DNA from 4 places in the Pantoea sp. X-Soil-ISGK-259 genome. Region 3 is predicted to be linked to each of the others. Evidence: predicted binding sites of a transcription regulator. Region 3 holds the regulator's gene; each other region holds the start of a gene.
What was found. Region 3 encodes sigma-54, which starts transcription at its own class of promoters, with help from an activator protein. Its sites were predicted from a motif close to GTTGGCACANNTTTCGCTNT; they were not measured.
Positions count from the first base shown of each region.

Region 1: the regulator sigma-54 is predicted to act here: its motif matches at 1,337-1,356, upstream of AC6I77_RS03760 (gamma-glutamyltransferase family protein).
Region 2: the regulator sigma-54 is predicted to act here: its motif matches at 1,786-1,805, upstream of glnK (P-II family nitrogen regulator).
Region 4: the regulator sigma-54 is predicted to act here: its motif matches at 2,185-2,204, upstream of AC6I77_RS17130 (gamma carbonic anhydrase family protein).

Region 1 covers NZ_AP035986.1:841,069-844,179, forward strand. Annotated here, with positions in the region: gene AC6I77_RS03760 (gamma-glutamyltransferase family protein) at 1-1,301, opposite strand, end outside; gene hpxU (MurR/RpiR family transcriptional regulator HpxU) at 1,453-2,292, shown strand; gene AC6I77_RS03770 (transporter substrate-binding domain-containing protein) at 2,484-3,111, shown strand, end outside.
Region 2 covers NZ_AP035986.1:986,293-989,403, reverse strand. Annotated here, with positions in the region: gene tesB (acyl-CoA thioesterase II) at 1-25, shown strand, start outside; gene amtB (ammonium transporter AmtB) at 75-1,361, opposite strand; gene glnK (P-II family nitrogen regulator) at 1,396-1,734, opposite strand; gene AC6I77_RS04455 (SmdB family multidrug efflux ABC transporter permease/ATP-binding protein) at 1,992-3,111, opposite strand, start outside.
Region 3 covers NZ_AP035986.1:426,299-429,409, reverse strand. Annotated here, with positions in the region: gene lptA (lipopolysaccharide ABC transporter substrate-binding protein LptA) at 1-319, shown strand, start outside; gene lptB (LPS export ABC transporter ATP-binding protein) at 325-1,050, shown strand; gene rpoN (RNA polymerase factor sigma-54) at 1,099-2,532, shown strand; gene hpf (ribosome hibernation promoting factor) at 2,554-2,841, shown strand; gene ptsN (PTS IIA-like nitrogen regulatory protein PtsN) at 2,994-3,111, shown strand, end outside.
Region 4 covers NZ_AP035986.1:3,609,010-3,612,120, reverse strand. Annotated here, with positions in the region: gene tsaC (L-threonylcarbamoyladenylate synthase type 1 TsaC) at 1-313, shown strand, start outside; gene aroE (shikimate dehydrogenase) at 317-1,135, shown strand; gene AC6I77_RS17135 (DUF1488 family protein) at 1,132-1,389, shown strand; gene AC6I77_RS17130 (gamma carbonic anhydrase family protein) at 1,356-1,910, opposite strand; rRNA gene AC6I77_RS17125 (16S ribosomal RNA) at 2,402-3,111, shown strand, end outside.

The DNA of each region.
Region 1 (3,111 bases), 410 kb from region 3:
GCCGCCTGGGTCTGCGGCTGACCATCTCCGCCCATGGCGCCATACACCATTGTCCGGCCATCTTTCAGGCGTGCAGCGGCGGGATTCAGGGTATGAAACGGCTGCTTGCCGGGCGCAAGGGCGAGTAAATGGTCAGGATCCAGGCTAAACGCCGCGCCACGGTTCTGCCAGGTAATACCGGTGCCGGGCAGCACCACACCACTGCCAAACTCGTGATAGATGCTTTGAATAAAGGAGACCGCCAGACCGCTGCTGTCCATCACGCCCATCCAGACGGTATCGCCCGGGCCGCGTCCGCTCCCCCAGGCTGCCGCCTCACCATCGGTGATCTGGCTGGCGAGTGTGGCAAGGTGATCGCTATCCAGCAGCGCCTGCAGATCTTCGGTAACGTGACGCGGATCGGTGATGTGTTTGTCCCGCAGCGCAAAGGCTTTCTTGGTGGCTTCAACGATGCGGTGCACCGTCTGCGCGTCATCAGCCTCCGCCATCGCCAGCCAGTCGGTGATGCCGAGGATGGCCAGCGACACCATGCCCTGCGTCGGCGGGGCGATATTCCAGATGTCGCCTTCACTGTGTGCGAGGTGCAGTGGCGTTGTGCGGCGGGCGCGATGCTGCTGCAGATCGTTCAGCGTCACCGGCATGCCCAGTGTCGCCATCTCGTCGGCCAGATGATGAGCCAGCGGGCCGCGATAAAAACTGTCGAGTCCCTCTTCGGTGAGCTGACTCAGGGTGTTCGCCAGTGCGGGCTGGGTAAAACGGCTGCCGGGCTGCGGCACCTCGCCGTCAGGCATAAACGTGGCGCTGAAGCCGGGCTGATGCTGCAACTCACTGCGAAACGTCGCGGTGGCGGCGCTCTGTGAAGCGGTCACCGGAATGCCGTCGGCGGCGTAGCGAATGGCATCACGCAGCAGACGAGCCAGCGGCAGCGGCGGGGTGCCCATCTCCTTAGAGAGCATCAGTGCCTCCTGCCAGCCACTGACTGTACCGGCTACGGTCAGCGCCGCTTTCGGTCCGCGATGTGGAATTTTCGGGTGATCGGCGTAAAAATCGCGGTGAGCCAGTGAACCTGCTGCGCCGCTGGCGTCGATAGCGACAGGATCACCACCGGGCGGCAGAATCAGCCAGAAACCGTCGCCGCCCAGTCCATTCATGTGTGGATAGACCACCGCGATAGTTGCGGCGGCGGCCACCATCGCTTCAATGGCATTACCGCCATCACGCAGTACCGCGAGTGCGCTTTCACTCGCCAGATGGTGCGGCGTCACCGCCATCCCCTGCGGGGCCATATTGCTTTGAATCATCGTTTTCTCATTCTTCGGGTGACAGTACGCATAACAAAGCAAGAGCTGTTCCAGTTTTCACCCTGCGATGACAATGCGCCGGTTAACCTGGCGTAAATTGTGCTAGGTTTTGCTAAACAAAAGTGCTGAAACAAAAGTTACAGGACGCCTTATGCAACAGCTTGATGAACGACTCAGAAGTCACTATCCCCAGCTCTCGCCACAGGAACAGCGCATTGCTGACTTCGTGTTTGACCATTTCGATGACCTGATCAGCTACAACAGCGCCGAGCTGGCGCGGCTCAGTGGTGTGTCGAAAGCCACGGTCAGCAGGCTGTTTAAGCGTCTGGGCTACGAGAAATACAAAGATATGCGTGATGAGTTACGCATCCTGCGTCAGAGCGGCATGCCGCTGACAGATAATCGTGATGCCGTGCAGGGCAATACCTTGCTGGCACGCCACTATAAGCAGGAAATGGCGAATCTGACGCAGTGGGTTAACAGCCTGGATGCACAGCACTTTAACGAGGTTATTCAGCAGCTGTCGCAGGCAAAACGCGTCTTTATCATCGGTATGCGCAATGCCTACCCGGTGGCGCTGCACCTGCGCCAGCAACTGGTACAGGCGCGTTCTCAGGTGCATATTCTGCCGCAGCCGGGCCAGACGCTGGCTGAGGAGCTGGTGGATATCACACCGGACGACATGGTCATCGTGATGGCCTTTCGTCGTCGTCCACGCATCATTCGCCCGCTGATGCAGCAGTTGCAGGCAGCCGGTATCCCGCTGCTGGCGCTGTGTGAGCCACAGGCGCAGACGGTGATTACCCTGGCGCGGTGGCAACTCTGTACGCCGCTGGACAGCGTCTCCGCCTTCGACAGTTACAGTGCCGCCATGAGTCTGGTTAACCTGATTGCTAATGCCCTGCTGCATGAAATGCTGGCTCAGGGACGTCAGCGGATACATCAGATCGCTGACCTGTATCAGCAGTTTGACGAACTGGAGCACCGTTAACAGGCACCGTTTTGGTGCTTTGCCCCATTTCAGAACACATCTTTCCCGGCGTAATCGTCCCGATTACGTCCAGTTTCAACGGAACTCTCTGCCCTCTAACCCTTTTTTAATTGCCACCCGCATTGGCACATTAGTTGCAGAATGCATCCCAAAGAATCTTTTGTTTCACGTTAATCTCACCGGGGTGCATAATGAAAAAAGTTTTAATGGCGGTAGCAGCTGCAGCATTACTGATGGCTCAGGCGGGAAGTGCGCTGGCCGATCAACTGCAGGACATCCAGAAGCGCGGTGTCATCCGCGTCGCTGTGCCGCAGGATTTCCCACCCTTTGGCTCGGTCGGCACTGACCTTCAGCCGCAGGGGTATGACATCGACACGGCGAAATATCTGGCAAAGCAGATGAAACTTAAGTTGCAGCTGGTGCCGGTCAGCAGTGCCAACCGCGTGCCTTATCTGCAAACTGACAAAGTCGATCTGGTTATCTCCAGCATGGGTAAAAATGCCGAGCGTGAGAAAGTGATCGACTTTACCCGTGCCTATGCGCCGTTCTTCCTGGGCGTATTTGGTCCGAAAGGTGATGAGATCAAAGCGGCGTCGGCGCTGAGCGGCAAGTCGATTGGCGTCACGCGCGGTGCGGTAGAAGACATGGTGCTCAGCGACGTTGCGCCGAAAGATGCGCAGATAAAACGCTATGAAGATAACAACACCACGTTGTCTGCCTATCTCTCCGGTCAGGTGCAATATGTCGCCACCGGTAACCTGGTGGTCGCCGCGATTGCACGCCAGAATCCGGCTAAAGCGCCTGTCGCGCAGTTTATGC
Region 2 (3,111 bases), 560 kb from region 3:
CGTGATGCGTCAGCGCAGCGAATAAAAAAAGGGGCGATTTCTCGCCCCCGATTAATCTTTTCCGTACTGACACATTACTGGTTGTAAGCGTTCTCGCCGTGGCTGTTTACATCCAGACCTTCACGCTCATGCTCTTCCGGTACGCGCAGACCAACAATCAGGTCAGCCAGCTTGAAGCCGATAAAGGCGACAACACCCGACCAGACGATAGTCAGGCCGACGCTGAACAGCTGCACCCAGACCTGATGGCCCATGGTAACGCCCTGTGCATAGCCCACGCCGCCCAGTGAAGAGGAAGCAAACACGCCAGTCAGAATACAGCCTACAATTCCGCAGACGCCGTGTACGCCGAACACATCGCAGGGATCATCCACACGCAGCCATTTCTTCAGGGTGGTCACACCCCACAATCCTGCCAGGCCGCCAACCAGACCGATGATCAAGGATCCGCCCACGCCAACGTAACCACAGGCTGGGGTAATCGCTACCAGACCGGCAATAAAGCCTGAACAGGCACCCAGCAGAGAAGGCTTACCACGTACCGCCCACTCGCCAAAGGTCCATGCCAGGACTGCGCCCGCGGTTGCGACGACGGTGTTCAGGAAGGCCAATGCCGCGATTTCATTTGCTGCAGACGCAGAACCGGCGTTGAAGCCGAACCAGCCAACATAAAGAATCGCGGTGCCGGTGAAGACCATTGGCAGGTTGTGTGGCTTAAAGGCCTCTTTACCAAAGCCAGCACGTTTGCCTACCAGATAAGCGCCCACCAGACCTGCTACTGCGGCGTTAATATGCACTACTGTACCGCCAGCAAAGTCCAGCGCACCATCCTGAGCCAGGAAACCGCCCGCCCACACCATGTGCGCGATAGGTAAATAGGAGAGCGTCAGCCAGACACCGACAAAAATCAGTACTGCAGAGAAGCGGATACGTTCAGCGATCGCACCGACAATCAGGCCCACGGTGATACAGGCAAATGAGGCCTGGAAAGCGACGTGGATATACTGATAGAAACTGCCCATTACGGCGGTAAGTTGAATGTTTTTCAGCATGGCCCAGCCAAAGCCACCAAAGAAAGCATTGCCTTCACTGAACGCCAGGGAGTAGCCGTAGACCACCCACAATACGCAAACCAGCGAGAAGGTCACCGCGACCTGGGTCAGCATCGACAGAACGTTTTTGCCGCGAATCAGACCACCGTAAAACAGCGCGATACCTGGAATTGACATAAACAGCACCAGCGCGGTGCAAATCATCATAAATGCGTTATCAGCCTTGTCCGCAACGGCAGGCGCAGCCATCGCGAGTGAGGGTAACAGTGCCAGGCTGGTGAGGCCCAACTTAGCTAACATTTTATTCATTTTTATTCCATCCCATCACAGTACTGAGTCTTGATTACAGAGCGGCTTCATCGGTCTCGCCGGTACGAATACGGATGACGCGCTGCAGTTCAGCCACGAAAATCTTACCGTCGCCAATTTTGCCGGTGTAAGCCGCTTTACTGATGACATCCACCACTTCGTCCAGCTGATCATCGGCAATCGCGATATCAATTTTGACTTTTGGCAGGAAATTTACGCTGTATTCTGCGCCACGATAAAGCTCTGCATGGCCTTTCTGACGGCCAAACCCCTTCACTTCGGAGACGGTCAGTCCCTGAATGCCGATAGAGGATAAAGCTTCACGTACATCCTCCAGCTTGAATGGCTTAATTACGACGGTGACCAGCTTCATTGGATCCCCTCCAGCGAGTAAATTGGTAACGTTTATGGACACGAAGGGATATAAGCAAAGCCTGTGCCAGAGTGTAAAACTGACGTTAATCAGTGAGTCAGGCGAGACGCGGCAAGGCATGGTTTTAACCGTAGCGGAAACCTGAAGCCTGGATGAAGGGGAATACTGCCAGGGACTGCACTCCTTTGGTGCTTAAGGCGTCAAAGGAGTGCATTTGTACAGATTATTCTGATAAACATGCTCAAAAAAGGTGCAGCTCAACCTTCAGATGTTACAGGCACGCCCGACGCCAGATTTTCACCTGCCTGTTGTAGCTGATACATCTGCCAGTAGCGTCCCTGCATCGCCAGCAGTTGCTGATGGGTACCCTGCTCCACCACACGACCGCGATGCAGCACCAGAATCTTGTCCGCTTCCACAATCGTTGATAGTCGGTGCGCAATCACCACCAGCGTACTGTGCTGACGAAGCGTCGCAAGTGTCTGCTGAATCGCCTGTTCGGTACCGGAGTCGATATTGGCTGTTGCCTCGTCGAGGATAAGTATCTGCGGCAGATCAACCAGTACCCGGGCCAGCGCCAGCAGCTGCTTCTGTCCGACCGACAAATTATTGCCCTGCTCGCCCAGCCGGGTATGAATTCCCTCTGGTAAAGCCTGCGCCAGTGGCGCCAGCTGTACCTGCTGGAGCACCTGCCAGACAGCCTCTTCACTGATGTCGCGGCCCAGCCGGACATTGGCCAGCAGCGTATCGGCCAGTACGACCGGATCCTGCTGCACCATCGCGATACCGTGTCGCAGCACGGCATGACTCAGGTCACCAATAGGCCGGTCATCAATCCGGATTTCGCCGCGCGTCACCGGGTAGTAGCCCATCAGCAAATTAGCCAGAGTACTCTTGCCGCTGCCGGTATGGCCCACCAGTGCCACGAATTCACGCGGTGCGACGTCAAGATTGATATCACTGAGTACATCGCGGTTTTCACGGTAGGCAAAACTGAGATTGTTCAGGGTGATACGACCTGAAGCCAGTGGCTGCGGGTCGATGCCATATTGCTGCTGCGTAGCATCCATCAGCTCGAAAATACGCTCACCAGAAACCACCGCCTGTTGCAGCATCGATTGCTGCGTGGTCAGCTCAATCAGCGGCTCATTCAGGCGGCCCAGGTAAGTAATAAAGGCATACAACACCCCGACTTCAAACACGCCAGGCACCGAGAAGCTGAACAGGATCAGCAACCCACACAGTACCATCGCTGAAAACAGGCTCAACAGAGGGCGCAGCAGAAAGCCATCAAGACGCAGCGTCTCCATTCGCGCCAGATAGTGGGAGCGACTCGCTTCGCCCATACGCTCACCAAATCGCGCCTGCTGGCGAAAC
Region 3 (3,111 bases):
TGGCGACAGCAAGAAAACCATCGTTGATGCCTACGGCAACCCCGCTACGTTCTATCAGATGCAGGACAGCGGCAAGCCGGTTCAGGGCCATGCCTCAAAGCTGCACTACGAACTGGCTAACGACTTCGTTGAACTGACCGGCAATGCGTTCATTGAGCAGCAGGACAGCAACATCAAAGGCGATCGTATTACCTATCTGGTAAAAGAGCAGAAAATGCAGGCTTACAGCCAGGGCCAGAACAAGCGCGTCACTACCGTCCTGGTGCCGTCGCAACTTCAGGATAAAGGTTCGTCCAACAGCGGAAAGAAGAGTAACTGATAGCTATGGCCACATTAATCGCAGAAAACCTGGCGAAGGCATATAAAGGCCGTCGCGTGGTAGAAGATGTCAGTCTGCAGGTAAAGTCCGGCGAGATTGTCGGCCTGCTGGGTCCGAACGGCGCCGGTAAGACCACCACCTTTTACATGGTGGTCGGTATTGTCCCGCGTGACGCTGGCCGTATCATTATTGATGATGAAGATATCAGTATCCTGCCGCTGCATGCCCGAGCGCGTCGTGGCATCGGCTATCTGCCGCAGGAGGCCTCCATTTTCCGTCGCCTCAGCGTCTACGATAACCTGATGGCGGTACTGCAGATTCGTGATGATCTGACAGAAGAGCAACGCCAGGATCGCGCCCGTGAGCTGATGGAAGAGTTTCACATCGAGCACCTGCGCGACAGCATGGGTCAGGCGCTGTCGGGTGGTGAGCGACGTCGTGTTGAGATCGCACGCGCACTGGCCGCTAATCCTAAATTTATCCTGCTGGATGAGCCTTTTGCCGGTGTTGACCCGATCTCCGTTATCGACATCAAGAAAATCATTGAGCATCTGCGTGACAGCGGCCTCGGCGTGCTGATTACCGACCATAACGTGCGTGAAACCTTAGCGGTCTGTGAGCGGGCTTATATTGTCAGCCAGGGACACCTGATTGCGCATGGCACACCCAATGAAATTCTTGCGGATGAGCAGGTTAAGCGGGTTTATTTGGGTGAAGAGTTCAGACTCTGATAAGGTGTCGTTAATACCGATGTTTACCTGGGAACTACCATCCTGTCTATGAAGCAAGGTCTACAACTCAGGTTCAGCCAACAGCTGGCAATGACTCCACAGTTGCAACAGGCGATTCGTCTGCTGCAACTCTCTACGCTTGAACTCCAGCAGGAGTTACAGCTTGCACTCGAAAGCAATCCGCTGCTTGAGCAGACTGATCTGCATGAAGAGATCGACTCCAGGGAATCGCCGGAGTCTGAGGCGCTGGATACACGCGAAGCGCTTGAGCAGAAAGAGATGCCCGATGAACTGCCGCTGGATGCCACCTGGGATGAGATCTACACGGCGGGCACGCCTTCCGGCACTGGCACCGATTATCAGGATGATGAGTTACCGGTTTATCAGGGTGAAACGACACAGTCACTGCAGGACTACCTCATGTGGCAGGTTGGATTGACGCCTTTCAGTGATACCGATCGCGCTATTGCCACCTCTATCGTCGATGCTATCGATGACACCGGATATCTCACCGTTTCGCTTGAGGAGATCCTGGACAGTATCGGCAACGATGATCTCGAAGTGGATGAAGTTGAGGCGGTGCTGAAACGCATCCAGCGTTTTGACCCAATGGGTGTTGGTGCGCGCGACCTGCGTGACTGTCTGCTGGTGCAGCTGTCGCAATATGCGCCCGACACACCGATGCTGGCAGAAGCACGCCTGATCGTCAGCGAGCATCTCGACCTGCTGGCCAATCACGATTTCCGTAGCCTGATGCGAGTGACGCGCCTCAAAGAGGATGTACTGAAAGAAGCGATGGTGCTGATTCAGTCGCTGGACCCGCGTCCGGGTCAGTCGATCAATACCAGCGAGCCAGAATATGTCATTCCCGATGTCCTGGTGCGTAAAGTTGGCAGTCGCTGGACGGTTGAACTCAATGCCGACAGCTTGCCACGCCTCAAGATCAATCAGCACTATGCGGCAATGGGCAGTTCAGCGCGCAACGACAGCGACAGTCAGTTTATCCGCAGTAATCTGCAGGAAGCCCGCTGGCTGATTAAGAGTCTGGAAAGCCGCAATGATACGCTGCTGAAAGTAACGCGCTGCATTGTTGAGCAACAGCAGGCGTTTTTCGAGCAGGGTGAAGAATTTATGCGTCCGATGGTGCTGGCAGATATCGCCCAGGCTGTTGAGATGCATGAATCGACCATTTCTCGCGTGACTACGCAGAAGTATCTGCACAGTCCCCGTGGCATTTTTGAACTAAAGTACTTTTTCTCCAGTCATGTGAATACGGAAGGTGGAGGCGAAGCCTCCTCAACCGCGATTCGTGCGCTGGTGAAAAAATTAATTTCGGCGGAAAATCCAGCCAAACCCTTGAGCGACAGTAAACTGACCTCAATGTTATCTGATCAGGGGATTATGGTGGCACGGCGTACCGTCGCCAAATATCGTGAGTCTTTATCCATCCCGCCATCGAACCAGCGTAAACAACTGGTTTGAAAGAAATGAGAAGGAAGACCTATGCAGCTGAACCTGACCGGGCAACATGTTGAAATCACACCGCCTCTGCGTGAGTTCGTCAACGGGAAATTTGCCAAACTGGAACACTATTTTGAACATATCAATCAGGTCTATATTGTCCTGAAAGTTGAGAAAGTCACTCAGGTGGCTGATGCAACACTTCACGTGAATGGTGGCGAGCTGCACGCTACATCGGAAGCGGAAGATATGTATGCGGCAATTGATGGGCTGATCGACAAGCTGGCCCGTCAGCTGACCAAACACAAAGATAAACTGAAAAAACACTAATCTTCACGCTAGCAACGCGCGCCTGGCGCGCAGAGCCGACAGGATGGGGCGGATAATCCGCCCCGTTTTGTCATCTGAGCAGGCGCAGCTTGTCTCAGAGGTAATGACGCGCTGGCGGCGAATGGCCTGGTGAACACGCAAGTGAAATGATAATGAACAACGATCTTACACTGGAATTGAGCACAGTGCTTTCGCCAGACTGCACCCGCAGCGGCGTACACTGCCAGAGCAAAAAACGTGCGCTGGAAATCATCAGCGAACTGGCCGCTA
Region 4 (3,111 bases), 3.2 Mb from region 3:
ATGCTGGCCCGGTCCTGTGACCTTTGTCGTCCCCGTTCCACCACAAACCCCTCGCTGGCTGACCGGGCAGTTTGATTCGCTGGCCATTCGCGTCAGTGACCATCCCGATGTGCAGGCGCTTTGCCGCGCATTTGGTAAACCGCTGGTTTCAACCAGCGCAAATCTGTCGGGTCTGCCTCCCTGCCGCACGGCGGAAGAAGTGAAGCAACAGTTTGGTGAGCACTTCCCGGTTCTGTCGGGAAAAACCGGTGGCCGCCTTAATCCCTCTGAAATCCGCGATGTGATTAGCGGCGAACTTATACGTCAGGGTTAATTCATGGATCAATTCGCCGTTTTCGGTAATCCCATCAGCCACAGTAAATCACCGCTGATCCATCAGGCTTTCGCTGAGCAGACGGGTATTGAACATCGCTATGGTCGCATCTGCGCCCCGATTGATGGTTTTCCCCAGGCGCTCTCTGCCTTTTTTGAACAGGGAGGTCGTGGTGCCAATGTGACGTTGCCTTTTAAACAGCAGGCATGGGAGTTTGCCGATCAGCTGAGTGAACGTGCAGCCCTGTCCGGCGCGGTAAACACGGTGAAAAAACTCAGTGATGGTCAGATCCTGGGGGACAACACGGATGGCATTGGCCTGTTAAGTGACCTTGAGCGGCTTAAGATGATCAACGCTGGCGACAATGTATTGCTGGTGGGCGCGGGCGGGGCTGCTCGCGGCGTCATTCTGCCATTGCTTTCAGCGGGCGTGACACTGACCGTCGTCAATCGTACAGCTGCACGCGCTGAAGAGCTGGCGACGCTGTTTGGAGAGAATGGGCCTATCCGGGCATGTCGTTTTGAACAGCTGACGGGTCAGCACTTCGATCTGATCGTTAATGCCACTTCAAGCGGTGTGAATGGAGAAACGCCTCCTTTACCTTCTGACGTGATCCATTCCGGCGTGCAGTGCTATGACATGTTTTACCAAAGCGGGCTGACGCCTTTCCTGCGCTGGTGTCAGGGGCATGGCACGAATCATCTGGCAGATGGTTTGGGTATGCTGGTGGGGCAGGCTGCTCATGCCTTCTATATATGGCACGGAGTAATGCCAGACATTGCTCCGGTCATTGCTCAGCTTAAGCAGGCCATGCAGTCGTGAATCAGGCGATACAGTTCCCTGATGATGAAGCCTATGATGCTGAACTCAAGGCGGTTTGTTTCCCGGTACTGGTCAACGGCATGCGGCTGAACTGTGCAATCAGCTGTGAGTCGTTGATATCACGTTTTGGTGAAGGAGAGGCGATGGCGCTGTTTCAGCACCATCGCTGGGATCTGGAGGATGAGGCGGAAGAGGCTATCCGTCAGGATAACGTTGATGCTCAGGGCTGGGTCTGGTTAGCGTCAGCCAGGTAATCATCTTTCCAGCCCACATAGTTGTTAGCGGAATAGCGTAACCCTTCTTTTTCGCTGTCATTAAGCGGCCTGATTTGCTTCACCGGACTCCCCAGATAGAGATAGCCACTCTCCAGTCTTTTACCTGGCGGCACCAGACTGCCGGCACCAATCATCACCTCATCTTCTACTATTACGCCATCAAGCAAAATCGATCCCATTCCGACCAGCACGCGATCGCCAATGGTACAGCCGTGCAGCATCGCTTTATGGCCGACCGTGACCTCCTCGCCAATAATAAGAGGGAAGCCTTGCGGATTGGCTGCAGATTTATGCGTAACGTGCAGAACACTGCCATCCTGCACATTGGTTCGGGCACCGATCCGGACCTGATTCACGTCACCCCTGATCGCAACAAGCGGCCAGATGCTGACGTCATCCTCCATAATCACATCACCGACGACAACACTGCTTGAATCGACCATAACGCGCTGGCCAGTTTGCGGGAAAAGATCTTTATAGGGGCGTAGGGCGGAAGTCATCATGTTCTCCTTTGTTCTGTTTTCACTGCAGCCTGATGCGATTTTACACAGCTGACAAGCCAATTCTGACCCGGATCGCTGGTGATCTCATCAATCTGGATCATTTATAACCGTTCAGATAAAAGATCCAAAAAAAGGGTTGTGCTCTGAAACGGGATCCCTATAATGCGCCTCCATCGACACGGAACACCGGCAACGGGAAGCGGGTTGAGAGGCACAGGAGACTGCGCCGCCGGAGAAAAACTTCTGAAATAGAGGTTGACTCTGCAGGAGGAAAGCGTAATATACGCCACCTCGCGACAGGACGCTAACGCACTGTTCGCACTGCTCTTTAACAATTTATCAGACAATCTGTGTGGGCACTCGCAGGATTGATATCAGCGTCTTAGGACGCAACAAAATATCAAAGCCTCACGAGTGAACACATAATGAAATTCATTATGACGTTTTACAGATGAGCACCGCTTAACTTGTTTAAGCAAATCAAACTTAAATTGAAGAGTTTGATCATGGCTCAGATTGAACGCTGGCGGCAGGCCTAACACATGCAAGTCGGACGGTAGCACAGAGAGCTTGCTCTTGGGTGACGAGTGGCGGACGGGTGAGTAATGTCTGGGGATCTGCCCGATAGAGGGGGATAACCACTGGAAACGGTGGCTAATACCGCATAACGTCGCAAGACCAAAGAGGGGGACCTTCGGGCCTCTCACTATCGGATGAACCCAGATGGGATTAGCTAGTAGGCGGGGTAATGGCCCACCTAGGCGACGATCCCTAGCTGGTCTGAGAGGATGACCAGCCACACTGGAACTGAGACACGGTCCAGACTCCTACGGGAGGCAGCAGTGGGGAATATTGCACAATGGGCGCAAGCCTGATGCAGCCATGCCGCGTGTATGAAGAAGGCCTTCGGGTTGTAAAGTACTTTCAGCGGGGAGGAAGGCGATGTGGTTAATAACCGCATCGATTGACGTTACCCGCAGAAGAAGCACCGGCTAACTCCGTGCCAGCAGCCGCGGTAATACGGAGGGTGCAAGCGTTAATCGGAATTACTGGGCGTAAAGCGCACGCAGGCGGTCTGTTAAGTCAGATGTGAAATCCCCGGGCTTAACCTGGGAACTGCATTTGAAACTGGCAGGCTTGAGTCTTGTAGAGGGGGGTAGAATTCCAGGTGTAGCGGTGAAATGCGTAGAGATCTGGA